Linked DNA regions of Bacillus pumilus. Each later gene encodes a partner of the first gene's protein in a complex. Links are inferred from orthologs where the notes say so. Each region holds a gene or a part of one and is shown in the gene's direction. Other genes may lie near its edges.

Evidence for each region.
Region 2: the proteins of GKC25_RS15435 (region 1) and GKC25_RS17220 are in contact, whole or in part, in an NMR structure (PDB 2LRK), measured with the Escherichia coli proteins. The link is inferred for Bacillus pumilus from one-to-one orthologs.
Region 3: the proteins of GKC25_RS15435 (region 1) and GKC25_RS09605 are in contact, whole or in part, in an NMR structure (PDB 1GGR), measured with the Escherichia coli proteins. The link is inferred for Bacillus pumilus from one-to-one orthologs.

The regions. Positions count from the first base shown.
Region 1 is NZ_CP046128.1:3,007,962-3,013,881, reverse strand. What follows is about bases 1,033-3,974. They hold GKC25_RS15435 (HPr family phosphocarrier protein), read left to right. Parts: upstream 1,033-2,345; coding sequence 2,346-2,603; downstream 2,604-3,974. Other genes in these bases: GKC25_RS15425 (ribonuclease), read right to left, coding at 3,437-3,925; GKC25_RS15430 (arylamine N-acetyltransferase family protein), read left to right, coding at 2,643-3,386; whiA (DNA-binding protein WhiA), read left to right, coding at 1,369-2,319; GKC25_RS15445 (gluconeogenesis factor YvcK family protein), read left to right, coding at 1,033-1,351. Also shown: RNase adapter RapZ, read left to right, coding at 1-391; more of GKC25_RS15445, read left to right, coding at 392-1,032; GKC25_RS15420 (D-glycerate dehydrogenase), read right to left, coding at 4,110-5,087; GKC25_RS15415 (beta-class carbonic anhydrase), read left to right, coding at 5,641-5,920.
Region 2 is NZ_CP046128.1:3,363,465-3,369,135, reverse strand. Bases 1,885-4,577 are described here. They hold GKC25_RS17220 (PTS lactose/cellobiose transporter subunit IIA), read left to right. Parts: upstream 1,885-2,914; coding sequence 2,915-3,241; downstream 3,242-4,577. Other genes in these bases: GKC25_RS17215 (6-phospho-beta-glucosidase), read left to right, coding at 3,238-4,566; celB (PTS cellobiose transporter subunit IIC), read left to right, coding at 1,885-2,888. Outside these bases: GKC25_RS17235 (BglG family transcription antiterminator), read left to right, coding at 1-1,096; GKC25_RS17230 (PTS sugar transporter subunit IIB), read left to right, coding at 1,219-1,524; more of celB, read left to right, coding at 1,539-1,884; GKC25_RS17210 (hypothetical protein), read left to right, coding at 4,685-5,083; GKC25_RS17205 (branched-chain amino acid aminotransferase), read right to left, coding at 5,398-5,671. UniProt on the Escherichia coli protein: The phosphoenolpyruvate-dependent sugar phosphotransferase system (sugar PTS), a major carbohydrate active transport system, catalyzes the phosphorylation of incoming sugar substrates concomitantly with their translocation across the cell membrane.
Region 3 is NZ_CP046128.1:1,932,165-1,938,005, reverse strand. What follows is about bases 1,524-4,386. They hold GKC25_RS09605 (PTS sugar transporter subunit IIA), read left to right. Parts: upstream 1,524-2,633; coding sequence 2,634-3,140; downstream 3,141-4,386. Other genes in these bases: GKC25_RS09600 (NADH-dependent flavin oxidoreductase), read right to left, coding at 3,195-4,313; GKC25_RS09610 (Hsp20/alpha crystallin family protein), read right to left, coding at 2,047-2,466; GKC25_RS09615 (YppG family protein), read left to right, coding at 1,574-2,026. In the rest of the region: GKC25_RS09635 (DUF2515 domain-containing protein), read left to right, coding at 1-478; acid-soluble spore protein SspM, read right to left, coding at 502-606; GKC25_RS09625 (DUF5446 family protein), read left to right, coding at 803-1,036; GKC25_RS09620 (YppE family protein), read left to right, coding at 1,095-1,466; GKC25_RS09595 (DEAD/DEAH box helicase), read left to right, coding at 4,474-5,841. UniProt on the Escherichia coli protein: The phosphoenolpyruvate-dependent sugar phosphotransferase system (sugar PTS), a major carbohydrate active transport system, catalyzes the phosphorylation of incoming sugar substrates concomitantly with their translocation across the cell membrane.

The DNA.
Region 1 (5,920 bases):
CCAAGGGCAGGTGTTTACAGTGAATGTGATGTCCTTCGGTTTTAAATACGGTCTGCCGATTGATGCTGATCTTGTATTTGATGTGAGATTTCTGCCGAATCCTTACTATATTGAGAGCATGCGTCCACAGACTGGAAACGATGAAGAAGTGCGCTCCTATGTAATGAAATGGAGCGAGACACAAAAATTCACAGAGAAATTAATTGACCTTCTCAGCTTTATGCTTCCGTCCTATAAACGAGAAGGAAAAAGCCAGCTTGTGATCGCTATTGGCTGTACAGGCGGACAGCACCGATCAGTGACGCTAGCTAACTACTTATCGGAGTATTTTAAAAATGACTACTACACTCATGTCACTCACCGGGACATTGAAAAGAGAAGCAGAAAATAGATGACGACACTTCCAAAGGTGGTCATTCTTGGTGGGGGCACTGGCTTATCTGTTTTGCTCAGAGGGCTAAAAACAAAGCCAGTGGACATTACCGCTATTGTAACGGTTGCTGATGACGGAGGCAGCTCAGGCAGACTGCGGCATGATTTGAATATTCCGCCTCCAGGCGATATTCGAAATGTCCTTGCAGCTCTCTCTGATGTTGAACCGCTTGTAGAAGACTTATTTCAGCACCGTTTTAACAAAGGGAATGACTTAACAGGCCACTCTCTTGGCAACCTCATTCTTGCGGCCATGACAAATATAACCGGTGATTTTTTTCATGCCGTCACAGAAATGAGCAAGGTCTTAAATGTGAGAGGAAAAGTCTTGCCAGCAGCGAATTCAAGTGTTGTTCTTCATGCTGAATTAGAAAACGGGCAAGTGGTGACAGGAGAATCAAAAATCCCAACCTACGGTGAGCGAATTAAACGAGTGTTCCTCACACCCGATACGATTGAACCGCTCCCAGAATCGATTCAAGTCATTCGTGAAGCTGATTTGATCGTCATTGGGCCAGGCAGCTTGTATACGAGTATCCTGCCAAACTTGCTTGTACCGCATATTGGCGAAGAAGTGATTCGCTCGAAGGCGAAAAAAGTGTATATTTGCAATGTCATGACGCAGCCAGGGGAAACGCTTTCCTACAGTGCAGCTGATCATGTGCAGGCATTAAATGATCATATGGTTCGTCCATTTATCGATACCATTTTTGTGAACAATAAAGAAATTCCAGAAGAGATCAAAGCAAAATATGCAGAAGAACAGGCACAGCCTGTACAGTTCGACACAGATGTACTCAAGGCAATGGGACTGGAAGTCATCCCTGGGGAAATCATTACATATGACCAGCATGTGATTCGTCACGACACGCTGAAAGTAGCCTCGCTGCTTGTCGACCTGCTGCATAAGAAAAAATAGGAATGGGGGTGGCAAGGATGTCATTTGCATCCGAAACAAAAAAAGAGCTGACTAATCTGGACGTGAAGGACTGCTGCACAAAAGCAGAGCTTTCTGCCCTCATCCGTATGAACGGTTCATTATCTTTCTCTAATCGAAAATTAATTCTAGATATACAGACAGAGAACGCAGCCATCGCAAGACGGATTTATACGCTGCTGAAAAAGAAATATGATGTCACAGTCGAGCTGCTCGTTCGTAAGAAAATGAGATTAAAAAAGAATAATGTGTATATTGTCAGACTGGTAGAACGAGCGAAAACCATTTTAGAGGATTTGAAAATATTAGGTGAGCAATTTGTATTTGAGCGCAATATTTCAGAAGAGCTTGTAAAGAAAAGATGCTGCAAGCGCTCCTATATGAGAGGTGCTTTTTTAGCAGGCGGTTCTGTGAATAATCCAGAAACGTCTTCCTATCACCTTGAGATTTTTTCACTATATAAAGAACACAATGATGCCCTTTGTGAGCTGATGAATCAATTTCAACTCAACAGTAAAACACTTGAGCGTAAAAAAGGATACATCACGTATATGAAAGAAGCCGAAAAAATTACCGAATTCTTAAGCGTTGTAGGTGCGCATAATTCACTTCTTCGCTTCGAAGACGTTCGGATCGTCCGTGATATGCGAAATTCCGTGAACCGGCTCGTCAATTGTGAAACAGCAAACTTGAATAAAACGATTGGTGCATCACTGCGCCAGGTCGAGAACATTCAATTCATTGATGAAAAAATTGGACTTGATGCCCTGCCGGATAAGCTGCGTGAAATTGCAAAACTGCGAGTCGACTATCAAGAGGTTACGCTAAAGGAACTGGGAGAAATGGTGGAAAGCGGCAAGATCAGCAAATCAGGCATTAACCACCGCTTAAGAAAGCTAGATCAAATTGCAGAACAATTACGAAACGGACAAGCTGTTACACTCAAATAGGAGAATGAAAAAGGGAGGCAGATCATATGGTGGAAAAAACGGTCACCATCCAGTTAAAAACAGGCTTGCAGGCACGTCCCGCTGCTTTGTTTGTACAAGAAGCCAATCGCTTTGGGGCTGAAATTTTTCTAGAGAAGGACGGAAAAAAAGTCAATGCGAAGAGCATTATGGGTCTCATGAGCCTTGCGATCAGCTCTGGGGTCACTGTCACACTGATAGCAGATGGTGCGGATGAACAAGAAGCCATTGATGCGTTAACGGATTTTATCAATCAAGAAAACTGAGTCTCTTCACAGACTCAGTTTTTTTAGAAGGGAATGAATATGATGCAATCAGCATTTTTACAGAAGATCGGATACGAAGGCCAGTCCATCACCTTTGATGATCTGCCTGTATTATTAAAAAAGATGGCCTACACCTTTCCATTTGAAAATAGATCTGTGCTGAACAAACAATCCTATGCCTTGAATCAAGAGGGGTTGAAGCAGCATCTTCTTGAAGGAGAAAGAGGAGGTCTTTGCTACGATCTCAATCCTCTCTTATATTATGTGTTAAAAGAGGCAGGGCTTGCTGTACAGCTCGTTCAAGGGACCGTGTATAACAAAGAAGCGTGCACATGGGCAATTGATGGCACGCACGTAGCCATGACGTTGAACCATCACAACGAACGCTTCCTTATTGATGCGGGATTTGGTGTGAATTTACCTCTTCAGCCTGTACCTTTTACAGAAGAATGGGTGGAAGGAGCGTCTATTCGGTTTCGAGTCAAAGAAGAGGAAACCGAAAAAGGAACGCATCTGCTCCAATTAGATAAGGGGGAAGGCGCTGAAACAGGCTATGCTTTCACATTGGAAGAGGTGAGCGAGCCTACTTTGGTCCAAATGAGACATGAGATTTATGAAAATGAAGCCTCTCCTTTTAACAAAAGACCGCTTGCGTCAAAGCTCACACCAACAGGACGTGTAGTCGTCACCGAGGATCATGTCACCACACATGAACATGAAGAAGTGTCGAAAAAACCGCTGCCTCTGCCTTTTGAGGAATACGTGAAAACTCTTTTGCCGTAAGCAGCATCAAAAAAACAGCCCTACGTCAAATGGGGCTGTTTTTTGATTGATTATCGAATACGTGTGAAAGTTGCATAATGGTCTGTTGTTTTGTAAATGAGCCAGTCACTTGAATACACGAGGCGGTCAGCATTTCGGAAGCCAGAGACGTAGTTGATATCTGCCTCACGCCATGTTCGGCCGCTTGCTGAAGGAAGACGTCCCTCCCGGTTAGAGAAAACATCTCCACCGATGCTTTTACCTGGGGCAACCTCTGCTAGATTTCCCTTTGATGCCACCCATCCAAGAGCACTTGCTTGTGATTTTGTGATGTAGTTATCAGGCAATCGTTTGTAGCGAATTAAATAATCTGCTACACCATCAAACGTATTAATGACGGCAAGGGTATGAACATCTGATGTAAGTTGAATAGTAGCTGTTTCATTTGTGGCGGTCTGTGTAAGAGGTGTTTCGGCATAGGCTTGCTGCGGAATAAAACCAGAAAACAGAATAGCAGCGATCAGAGCAAACATAGTAAAAACCGAACTGATTTTTTTCATCTTCATCCTCCTATTAAGGAAATCGGATGCTGTCCTCTTGATGCTTGTCTACCTCATATTATAGCACCCGAACATGAAGGAAATGTAAAGAAACAGGTTCTTTGCTAAAATGAGGCTTTTTTCCTGATAACCTTCTGATGAAATAAATAAAAAGACGCAGCTCCGAATCCTGCGTCTTTTCCGATTAAGATGAAGCAAGCTCCTTCACAATATCAACAGGGGCTTTGCCATCAATTCCATGAATCACATTATGAATGGCTCGTTTCAGCATAAGATCCCGTGTTGTTTCAGTAGCAGAACCGATGTGAGGAGCAAGTGTGACATTGTTCATTTCTTTGAAAGGATGTTTCTCCTGAAGCGGTTCCTGCTCAAACACATCAAGACCTGCGCCTTTGATCCATCCCTCCTGAAGCGCTTGAATGAGGCTTTTTTCATCCACTGTTTTCCCGCGTGAGATGTTTACAAATAAAGCCGTTTGCTTCATTAACTTCAATTCCCGTTCTCCAATCATATGATACGTTTCATTGGTCAGCGGTGTAATCAACACAATGATATCGGCTTGCTTTAGCAGGTCATCAAGTGTGCAATATAAAGCGCCATATGCTGATTCAGCCTTTTCATTCCGGCTGCGGTTATGATACAGGACATTCATATCAAAACCATGTGCGGCTCGTTTGGCTACTTGCTCTCCGATTCGTCCCATGCCAATAATGCCAAGCGTTTGATGATGGACATCGATGCCAAAGATATCTTCTTCCTGTACAAATTTCGTCCATTTCCCCTCGCGGATAAAACGATCAAGCTCGGCAATTCTTCGCGCAGAGGAAAGAATGAGTGAAAATGCAAGGTCAGCAACAGTATGATCGAGTGTATAAGGCGTGTGCGTTCCGATTACGCCTCTTTGCCTCATCGCTTCTATATCGAAGTTGTCATAGCCAACAGAGTTATTGCTCACTACTTTGAGTTTTGGTGCGTGATCTAATAGCTCTTGATCGATTTTCGTTCCAGACGTTAAAAGACCATCAGCATGCTGCAGTTTTTGAAACAAAATACCTTTTGGAATGGGGTCTTTGGATTGCCACACCTCGTATGTACAATGTTCCTTTAGTATTTCCTCAAAAGAGGCAGGTAATGGTTTGGCGACAAAAATGTGTGGTGTCACAGTCTACTCGCTCCTTTCACATGATTATCTTGCTCCTTTTATTATAAAGCAACCATTTCGGCTGAACACGTTTGAAGGTTATCTGCTCAATATTTAATATACTAAAATAACGGAAAAGAGAGACATTTTCTTAGTGAAAAAGTATATTCATATGCCATCTGATTCATTTTTTACAAAGATAAGAGTCAGCTAATGGGTGATGTGACATATGAAAAAGCCTGATTTTTTGAGAGATTATCTGACAAACTGGAAAATAGATCGAGATTTTTTGATAGAAAAATGATTATATTTGAAACGTATTAAACGGGAAGGTCGTTTTCTACTAAACCATTTCATCGTCTTTTGGCGATCAGAGAACGATAGATTGAAAGGAAGACCGCGTCTCTCTTACGATGAAGCGGAAAATAGAGAAAATGATGACTTTTTTTCTCATCGTTTTCTCATTTTTTTCTTTTTTTTCTATCATTTTTCTTCTCTATGCTTGAGAACACACGAAAGAAAAGGGGGACAGGCAGGGACTTACGTGACTTAAAAAAAGATGGGAGATGGCAAGATGGGATCAAAATTAGAACAGATTCTTCAGCACAATTCAGAGTTCGTACAAGAGAGACATTATGAGCCTTACAAAGCGGGGAAATTTCCCGAAAAGAAACTGGTCATATTAACTTGTATGGATACACGTCTTTTGGAATTATTGCCGCAATCCATGGGGCTGCGCAACGGTGATGCCAAGATCATTAAAAATGCGGGCGCCATTGTAACTCATCCGTTCGGCAGTGTGATGAGGAGTATTCTACTAGCCATCTATGAGCTAAAGGCAGAAGAGGTATGCA
Region 2 (5,671 bases), 350 kb from region 1 along the record:
CAAAATGGTACAGTCCTTTTCATCGAGTGGTCAAAAACAAATTGTGGATGATGACACGAGCCGTCTTGTTCAGCTTATGCTCCAAGCCATTGATCAAAAACTGCAGCTTGATTTAGCCGGCGATGCGGAATTAATGATTGGACTGAGTCTGCACTTAAAGCCAGCCATGACCCGGTGTAAATATGGAATGAACTTAAGAAATCCGATGCTTGATGAAATAAAGGCGGGGTATCCACTTGCTTTTGAAGCAGGTATTATCGCCAGCAGGGTCCTAGAAGAAGAGGAGGGGCTGAGTATTCATGAGAATGAAATCGGATATATGGCGCTTCATTTTGGTGCGGCTTTAGAGCGGAGGAAAATGGAGATTCCGCCGAAGCGATGTCTCATTGTCTGTGCATCTGGTGCAGGGAGTGCAAGGCTGCTTCAGGATCGTTTGCGGTCACAATTTGGGTCAAAACTGACCATTTTAGGAACAGCAGAGCTTTATTCGTTTCCGCATGTGTCTTTACATGCCCTGGATTTGATTATTACAACGGTCCCGATTCAGATGGATTTACCGATTCCAGTCATACAAGTAAACACCATTTTAGGAGGCGGCGACTTTTTAAAAATTGAAGAAGCCCTGACGAGTGAAACAAGGGTGACATTGGCCTCTCAATATATGAAAAAGGAATTGGTCTTTACAAAATGCGCCTTTCAAACAAAGGAAGAGGTCATCACCTTTCTCACGGAAAAAATCATCGATATGGGTTTAGCACCAGCAGAGCTTACACCTTCTGTGATGGAAAGAGAAGAGGCTGCTCCTACATCCTTCGGGCATTATACAGCCATTCCGCACCCTATGACGCCGCTGACAGAAGAGACGTTTTGGGCGATATGTACATTAGAAAAACCGATCATATGGGGAGAGAAAAAAGTTCAATTTGTCTGCTTGCTTTGTGTCGAAAAAGAGAATGCCAAAGATTTAAAAGGGATGTACCGTCTGCTGGGCGAGCTTGTGCATAATGTGAAATTCATTCAGCATCTCATCGCCTGTGATACATTTGAAGACATGCTGGATACCATGTATAAAAAGGTCCCTTCGTACAAGAACTAACAGTGTGATCTTAACTTTTTCCGCTTCCTAAAGGAAAAAGTATAGGTGTTTATGAAAGCGGTTTCATAATATGATGAATGTGTAAAGAAAAGCTTCACACTTTCAAAAGGGGGCGTTTACACATGAACATCTTATTGGTTTGTGCAGCAGGTATGTCAACAAGCTTACTAGTCACAAAAATGGAGAAAAGCGCACAAGAACAAGGAAAAGACTATCGTATTTGGGCAGTATCTGGAGATTCAGCAAAAAGTCATATTGATCAAGCCGATGTGCTTTTATTAGGACCACAGGTTCGATATTTATTACCACAAATGAAAAAGCTCGGAGAAGAAAAAGGAATTCCAGTCGACGTCATTAATACCGTGCATTATGGCGTATGTAATGGGGCTGAGGTTTTAAAATCTGCTGAACAGTTAGTGAACGGATAAAGGAGGCGGAAGGGATGAATGGATTCAACCGATTTCTAGAAGAGAAGGTCATGCCGTTTGCAGGGAAGATTGCCGCTCAAAGACATTTACAAGCATTGCGTGACGGAATTGTTTTAACCATGCCTCTCATTATTGTCGGTTCACTGTTTCTCATTTTAGCCAACCTTCCGATCCCAGGATACAGCGATTTTATGGCAAGTATCTTCGGAGCTGAATGGGCCACGAAACTATCCTATCCTGTTAATGCAACCTTTGACATTATGGCACTTGTTGCCACCTTCGGGATTGCCTACAGGCTTGCTGAAAAGTATGCAGTGGATGCCCTATCATCTGGTGCGATCGCTGTTGCAGCTTTCCTTTTGGCGACACCATATCAAGTTCCTTTCACACCTGAAGGTTCAACAGAAGCCATCCTAGTAGGTGGGGGAATTCCAGTCACATTGATGGGCAGTAAAGGGTTATTCGTTGCCATGATTATTGCCATGCTTTCAACTGAAATTTACCGATTCATTGTCCAGCGGAATATCGTCATTAGGATGCCTGATGGTGTACCGCCAGCAGTGAGTAAATCGTTTATCGCACTTATTCCAGGTTTTGTGGTCATCACGCTGATCTGGGTCGTTAGACTTGTGATTGAGATGACACCATTTGAGAGTATTCATAATATCATCACGGTCTTAATTGGCACACCGCTTTCCATTCTTGGTGGAAGCTTAGGCGGAAGTATTGTCGCCATTGGTGTGCAAATGCTCCTCTGGGCATGTGGTATTCACGGAGCAACCATTGTCGGCGGCGTCATGGGCCCAATTTGGCTCGGTGCGATGGATGAGAACCGTCTCGCATTCCAAGCAGGAGAAGTGCTGCCAAATATCTTCACAGCGCAGTTCTTTGAAATCTTCATCAATGTCGGCGGAAGCGGTGCAACGCTTGCTTTAGTGCTGACGATGATCTTACGTGCCAGAAGTAAACAAATGAAACAGCTTGGCCGACTTGCCATTGGGCCAGCCATCTTTAACATCAACGAACCGATCATTTTTGGAATGCCGATTGTCATGAACCCAATGCTTCTCATTCCGTTTATTCTTACGCCAATCATGATGATCATCACCACATATATCGGAATGAGCACAGGACTTGTAGCAAAACCAGCGGGGATTGCTGTTCCATGGACGATGCCGCCCATCATTTCAGGCTATCTCGCCACAGGAGGCAAAATCTCTGGTGCTGTCATGCAGCTGATTAACCTGGCGTTGTCATTCGCTTTATACTACCCATTCTTTAGAATGTGGGATAAGCAGAAATTAAAAGAAGAAAGTGAGCTAGAAACAAAAGCATCAACTGATGAAAATGTCGTCAGCATGTAATAGAGGAAACAAGGGGGATGCGGCCGATGGAAATGGAACAAATTGTGTTTCAACTCATCTTACATGGCGGGAATGGCAGAAGCTCTGCGATGGAGGCCATTACAAGTGCAAAGCAAGGAAACTTTGATGAGGCGAAGCAAAAATTGCAGGAAGCACAAGACGCGTTAAATGAGGCGCATCACGCACAGACAGAGCTGATCCAAGGAGAAATTAGAGGAGAAAAGACCGACATCAGTCTCTTAATGATCCATGCACAGGATCATCTCATGAACGCAATGACCGTCAAGGAACTCGCGGCGGAAATCATCGAGCTCCATGAAAAAATGAAGCAACTCGGAGGTGTCAATTCATGAAAGATGGAATCAAAATTGTCACAATAGGCGGAGGATCGAGCTATACGCCTGAGCTTGTCGAAGGGTTTATCAAACGATATCATGAATTGCCTGTAAAGGAATTATGGCTAGTGGATATTGAAGCGGGTCAGGAAAAGTTAAACATCGTGGGCGCTCTCGCGAAACGCATGGTTGAAAAAGCCGGTCTGCCGATTGAGGTACACCTGACGCTTGACCGCCGGGAAGCCCTGAAGGACGCAGATTTCGTGACGACACAATTTCGTGTAGGACTGCTGGAAGCACGGGCAAAAGATGAGAGAATCCCGCTTAAATACGGCGTCATCGGTCAGGAAACGAACGGACCAGGCGGTTTATTTAAAGGTCTTCGGACCATCCCGGTCATTCTAGACATCGTGAAGGATATGGAAGAACTTTGTCCAGATGCATGGCTTGTGAACTTTACAAATCCGGCAGGCATGGTCACAGAAGCTGTGCTGCGCTACACAAATCTAAAAAAAGTAGTCGGTCTATGCAATGTACCAATTGGGATCAAAATGGGGATTGCCAAGGCGCTTGATGTGGATGTTGAGCGAATCGAGGTACAGTTTGCGGGCCTCAATCACATGGTCTATGGGTTAGACGTGTATTTAGACGGGGTCAGCATCATGGATCAAGTGCTCGATGAATTGGGAAATCCGAATAGTCAGTGGTCTATGAAGAACATTGAAGCGAAAAACTGGGAACCTTCTTTTGTGAAAGGCTTAGGGGTGATCCCATGTCCGTATCATCGCTATTACTATAAAACGAAAGATATGCTGGAAGAAGAGCAAAAAGCGGCCCAAGAAAAAGGAACAAGAGCAGAGGTTGTACAGCAGGTCGAGCAAGAATTATTTGAGCTCTATAAAAATCCTGATTTATCGATTAAACCACCGCAGCTCGAAAAAAGAGGCGGGGCGTATTACAGTGATGCGGCATGTAACTTAATCAGCTCCATCTATAATGATAAGCATGACATCCAACCTGTCAATACAGTGAACAGAGGGGCGATTGCCAGCATTCCGGCTGAATCAGCGGTTGAAGTGAACTGTATCATTACGAAGGACGGACCAAAACCAATTGCGACGGGCGATCTGCCTGTAGCTGTGAGAGGGCTCGTTCAACAAATCAAATCATTCGAGCGTGTGGCAGCAGAAGCGGCTGTAACAGGAGATTACGAGACGGCTCTTGTGGCGATGACGATTAATCCGCTTGTCCCATCTGATGAAATTGCAAAGCAAATTTTAGATGAAATGCTCGAAGCGCATCGTGAATATTTACCGCAATTCTTCAAATCAGTCAAAGCGTAAAACAAAATGGCCCCTTTATGGGGTCGTTTTTTATCATTGCCCCATATGGAAATTCGAGAAAGAAGTGTATGATAGAAAAAAACAGCATGTATGGCTTCAAAGAAAGGACGGTTTGAATATGGTTGCAATTGGTTTAATGCTTTACGGCTTTATCGTTCAACCACTGATGAGTTACGGCACAGTGGTCTTGTTTTTGTATGGCATCATTGCTTCATTTATTGGTCTTATTCGTCATAGACAGTATGTGTGGATTTATGTTCTCCGCCTGCTCGTTTGTTTTACCATTCCAGTGACCAACCTGTTGATGTATTTCGCAACGATTGGTGGAGATGAAAGAGACTTTGATTTCCAGCCCATGCCGCTTGTTTATTATCTTGTCTTTATCCTAGAAATCATCATCGTCTTTTTACCAGAGATCTTTTTACTGATCGAAAGAAAGCGGAGCATAAAAAGGAAACAGTGGATATATGCAGGGGCGATTGTGGGGGTATCGGTCTTGTTTTGGTGCACGATTTGATGGGCGGCTGACTGGACATCTAAGTCTATTTCGCCTTTTTGTTGTGTAGCCTCTTTCGTCTAACCTTTACAAAAGTAATGGAAAGAACAAGGATAAAAATCCCGAGAACCTTAAATAGAAACCGGGTGAGGAACGGTGAATCGTCGAAACCTGTAGCTATGATCATCGATCCGATGCAAATACCTAAGAACGCTAGTAGATAAGTAAAAAAAATACCATCACTCCTTATACGTATGATTACCATTATAAGGTATATTGGAGGGGTAAATAAACAAAAAAAGAACCCTTCATGACTGAAAGGTTCTTTTACATGCTTATGTCTGCTTAACGACCGAGTCGACTTCTACTGTCCAGCCGAAGATATCTGGCTGTGTTCCTTTTTGAATACCGGTAATGGCCTCATACAATTTCTTCGATACTTCACCTGTTTGACCATCTTGAATCACATATGGCTGATCGTGATAAATTAATTCCCCGACAGGAGAGATGACGGCCGCCGTTCCAGTTCCAAAAATTTCTTCAAGCTCACCTGATTGATGTGCTTCAATTAACTCATCAATCGAAATTTTACGCTCTGTCACTGGAATA
Region 3 (5,841 bases), 1.1 Mb from region 1 along the record:
TCTGAAAAAGAATGTTTTTCACTCGATTCAATATCTGTTCAGCGAGTGGGGACATTTTCAAACCGTTGTTTTTCCCACGGTGGACGGGCATTTGTACGGGTTAACCATACGGAAGTTTTCCCGCGTAAAGGAGCGTATTACATTAGGAAAAAAACTAGCGAAACTATTATTTCGAGCCGATTTATTTTCGGATTTTTATCATTTTTTGCATACTGTTCCGCATACCGGATCACGGTTTGATTTTGAGCCGTTTTTAGGGATCGCTAGGAGGTCAACACCTTTTCTTCGAACAGTTTATCCGGTGATGACACATTCATTAGACGATCAAAGGGACGATTGGTTTCAAAAGAAATTGAGCCCATCCTTATTTGATGCAGAGACGTTACCAAAACAAATTGAGCTGACCGACTGGTATTTTCATAAAAAAAGACAGCTTCGTTTTCTTTTCTCATTAGAGCACTATTTTTTGCATAAATAAAAAGCAGGGGGTACCTGCTTTTTTTACGTGGATGGTCGATTAGGACCGCCAAGCTTTTTATCAAGCTGATCTGTACTGTTTTCTTTCCCTTTTGGCTTTTGCTCTTTTGGTGCTGGCTGCTTTTTCATGAAATCTACCTCCTTTGTCCTTAGAATTTACACAATCGGACGCAATCATACAAAGAAGGACAAGCATATGTCGAAAAGGAAGAAATAGCGCTCATCTACACTTAGATTGGCGATTTGCTTCTAGTTTTGTCATGTGTGAAGGAGGGTGAGAAAGAAAAGAGAATGTAACGAGAGACGATAAAGGAGGAATCTGATGATGAGCGAATTTGTATCAAAAGAATCCATTATGCAGTTATTAGAGGAAATTGAGCGGAAAATTGATGCGGTGGAAGAAGAACTGTCTCTTGCTGTGAACCAAACAAAACGTGCAACCATAGAGGAGCAAGAACAAATGATAGACCGGCTTGAATCAGAAGTAAAGGACTGTGAAGTGAAGATTCACGCGGCTGAGTATAAACTGGCGGCAAGACCGGCATATCACGCCGGATAGCTTTTCTATTTGAGCAATAAGTAAACGTTTGATAGGATGGTTCATAGAGGTGAACATTTTGGATAATCAAACATTACTTGAACATACACAAGATCTGAGAATATGGACCGAAGAGGCGTATGAGCAGTACCAAAAGGGAAAGGCTGAAGAGGAATACCCCGTATATGATTTTCACACGGACATTCAGCCGGCCGTTGAGACATTTGATCAGAAAATGGAAGAGTGGCTCACTGCTGCGATCTCGTTTATTCATCTGGTCAAACCTAGATATTTACACCAAGAACAGCTTGAAGCCGTCAAAGAAAATGGAAAAGAGGTTGTCCTGCAATCTTATTTTGGCAAACAGCATGCACCCCGTGTGAAAAATTTAGTTGAGTCAGTGATTTACACACTGAACCTTTTAATAGAAGAAATCAACAAGCGCAGCTGAAGACATATGCTGCGTTTTTCTTATGGCTGCTTTAGGCACATCTTCTGTTCTTGATCATAATATATGAGTGACATCACTATGTGTTGAGAGCGAGAGGAGCGAGATATATGATCCCTTATTCAAACCAGCAGCCTTATGAATTCAATCCATTCAATCGAGGGCCTTTTCCGTATCCAGATATGCAGCAGCAGCCTCCGCAGCCTCCAGAATATTTTATGCCGCCACATCAAGGTGGAATGAGCCAGGCACCATCTGCTGTCTATCAGCCGCCTTATGGATACCAAGAAAATGTGCCGCCTTTTCATCCGCCTGAAGCGATCAATCAACCCCAGATGCCGCCACCAGGCATGATGCCCATGCAGCAGCCTATGAACCCTTATCCTTTGCCAAGACCGCAAAAACAGCAATCATCTCAATTTAAAAGTGTACTGTCACAATTCAAAAAAACGAATGGACAATACGACTTTAACAAAATGTTTGATACAGCTGGGCAAATGATGAGTACGATGAATCAAGTAGGTTCATTAGCGAAAGGATTTACAAGCATTTTTAAAGCATAGTTAAAACCCAATAGATGGACCTATTGGGTAGTTTGCTTTGGTGCCGTCACACGAAGCGTTTGATCTTTCCACACGCTCTTCATGTTCGTTTCATCTATTTTTGCCGGCATTAAAATGTTCTTGGTAAAGCTCGAATACGAGGAAGTTGTATCTGTTTTGATTGTTTCCTGCACGGATAAGTGTAAATATTGGGCTTTTACTTCTAGCGCGATATCCCCTTCGACAAAATGGTCGGGAAATTGGATCTCGATATACACAAACTGCTCATCCTCTGTCACATCGGTCGTAATCGATGCAAGTGAATGTGATGTGGTCATGAGCGCCTCCGCACTATTTATTATCTCGTGAAACGGGGAGGATGCGAAAAATTGTTCAATCGCTTCATTGAGAATATCTTCATTTGCCAGCAATTCATGTTTCTTTTCGCCTTCATGTTTCATTTGAATCACCTCTCATCTACAGCCTATGCAGAAAGGGCTCAGGCGGTTATCAATTGATGAGAGGAAAAAATTATGATTAAATAGTGTTGAATGAAGCAAGGTGTATGAGCGCAGCGTTTCATACGCGGAATAGAACTAGAAGCAAAGCTTGAAGGGAGCAATTGACATTGCTGAAAAAATTATTCGGTTTCGGAAAAAACCAAGATGATGTAAAGGAAGAAATCATTTATTCTCCAGCTGATGGAGAGTTAATGGATATGACGGATGTACCAGACCCTGTTTTTTCTCAAAAGATGATGGGAGACGGCGTAGCAGTAAAACCAAAAAGTGGCACGATTGTGTCACCAGTAGAGGGTGAAATCATCCAGCTCTTCCATACAAAACATGCAATTGGCATTCGAACACTCTCAGGGCTTGAGCTTCTGATTCATATCGGGCTTGAAACAGTGGGATTAAATGGTGAAGGATTTGAAGCGCACATAAAAGAAGGGGATAAAGTGAAGATCGGTGACCCTCTCATTACGTGTGATTTAGAACTGATTGAAGAGAAAGCGGCAAGTACAGTGACTCCGATTGTCATTATGAATGGTGACTTGATCGAGCATCTTGATAAAGAACCAAAGGGACCTGTGGAAAAACAGACTTCTAAGCTTTTTACCGTTAAACTAAAATAATCAGGACACAAAAAAAAACTACCCAATCGTATGAGGGTAGTTTTTTTGATGACATTAATCTTCCATCGGAACCCAGCCTTGACTCGCTTCCATGACAGACCACAATCCTTCTGGAATCAAATACTTATCTTTTTGGCTGCGTTTAATGACAGTTTCAATCTCGCTTTCTCTGCCTTCTTTAATCTTCTTTGCCCAATCTGGGTCGACGATCAGCTCTCGTGCGACAGCGATAAGCGGAATTCCTTGATTATAAGCACTTAGTGCATCTTCGGCTGTAATGACGCTGCCCACACCGATGAGCGGAAGGGTATCGCCGCAGCGTTCTTTTAGCAGCTCCATACGTGTCTTATGAGTATCTGCACCACGTCTTGCTTTAGAGTCAATCTCCATTAAAGAGATATGCAAATAATCGAGGTTTTTTGTTTTGAGAACATCCACTAAGGTAAACGTCTCTGTCATTGTTAAACCAGGTGTTTCTGGTTCTTCTGGGGATAATCGATATCCAAAGATAAACGGTTTTGTTGCATGCTTTTCGATTGCCTCTTTGACTGCATCCACAATAGCGATAGGGAAGGCTAGACGCTTTTCTTCATTTCCTCCCCACTGATCTGTCCGCTGATTGCTATGCGGAGAGTAAAATTGCTGTAATAGATAACCATTTGCACCGTGGATTTCCACGCCATCAAACCCTGCTTGAACCGCTCGTCTTGCCGCTTCTTTAAAAGCGTCAATGATATGGACAATTTCCTCTTCTTTTAAAGCGCGTGCAATCTGCTTTCCATCTTTAAACACATCACTTGGCGCAACCACATCACCGTTTGGAACTAAGTGAGGGAGAGCCTGAGAGCCGCCGTGATGAATTTGAATGATGGCTTTTGTTCCCTTTGCCTGAATCGCAGAAGCAAGTTTTTTCAGGCCAGGTATATCTTCATCTCTTGCAATAGAAGGCTGTCCTTCAAATGCCTTACCATCTGGAGTCACGTTTGCACATGCTGTGATCACCATGCCCATATCACTTGATCTAGCTGTAATGAAATCAATTTCCTCTTTAGAAATGGTGCCATCCTCGTGAGAACCGAAGTGTGTCATTGGCGCAACGACTAACCGGCCATCAATAGACGCACCTCCTGGAAACGTAAATGGTTCAAATAAAGGCTTAAATTCGTTTTTCACTCTCATCATCTTCTTCCTTGATAAAATCATTTCACTATAGAAGTGTAATAGATACTGTTACAACACTTCAAAGTATTTGCTCATAGGCTGCGCATCAAAAAATTGCCGCCTAGTCATGCAAACAAATATTCGGTACACTATGTAAGAGAGGTGATGCGATATGAAAAAGAAAACAATGAACGAACTCATAGAAGAATTAAAGAAAGACGAACAGGTAGAACATTGGCATGAAATTGATGCGAAGCCTGCACAAACCTCTCCGGTTCCTGAAAGAGTGAACGACAGGCTGAAAAAGGCGCTTGAGAAACGAGGCGTGAGCGAACTCTACATTCATCAAAAGGAAGCCTTTGAACGTGTGATGGATGGAGATCATGTGGTAACTGTCACACCAACAGCTTCAGGTAAAACGCTTTGCTACAATTTGCCTATCCTTCAGTCGATCGCAGAAGATCAGACAAGCCGCTCCCTTTATTTATTCCCAACAAAAGCGCTCGCACAAGATCAAAAAAGTGAACTTAACGAGATCATCCACGAGATGGATGTTCCGATTCATAGTGAAACATATGACGGAGACACCTCTCCGGCCATTCGGCAGCGAGTCAGACAAGCAGGACATATTGTCATCACAAACCCGGATATGCTGCATTCAGCCATTTTGCCTCATCATACGAAATGGGTCAGCTTGTTTGAGAATTTGAAGTATATTGTCATTGATGAGCTTCATACATATCGAGGTGTATTTGGCAGTCATGTGGCCAATGTGATTCGCAGGTTAAAACGAATTTGTGCATTTTATGGAAGTGAACCGGTTTTTATTTGTACTTCCGCAACGATTGCGAATCCAAAAGAGCTAGCGCAGCAGCTAACGGGGAGCAAGGTGCATCTGATTGAACGAAACGGGGCACCTAGCGGTAAAAAGAATTTTGTGTTTTACAACCCGCCAGTTGTGAATAAACCATTAAATATTAGACAAAGTGCCGCCACTGTCGTCAATCAATTGGCAAAAACTTTTTTGAAAGAAAAAATCCAAACGATTGTTTTTGCTAGAAGCAGAGTAAGAGTTGAAGTGATTTTAAGCCATATTCAAGAGCTAGTGAAAAAAGAGATCGGTCCAAAATCGATTCGTGGATATCGCGGAGGCTATTTACCAAAAGAGCGGCGAGTGATTGAAAAAGGATTGAGAGAAGGAGACATTCTAGGTGTCGTCAGCACAAACGCACTAGAATTAGGAGTGGATATAGGTCAGCTAAAGGTCTGTATCATGACAGGGTATCCTGGCAGTGTAGCGAGTACATGGCAGCAGGCAGGACGAGCTGGAAGGCGTCATGAGGAAGCACTCATAATTATGGTGGCAAGCTCCTCACCTCTTGATCAATATATTGTCAGACACCCTGAATATTTCTTTAACAGGCCGCCTGAAGCTGCCAGAATCAACCCTGAAAACCTCATTATCTTAGTGGATCATTTAAAATGTGCATCCTACGAGCTTCCGTTTCGGGAGGATGAACAGTTTGGCGGCATGGAGGTA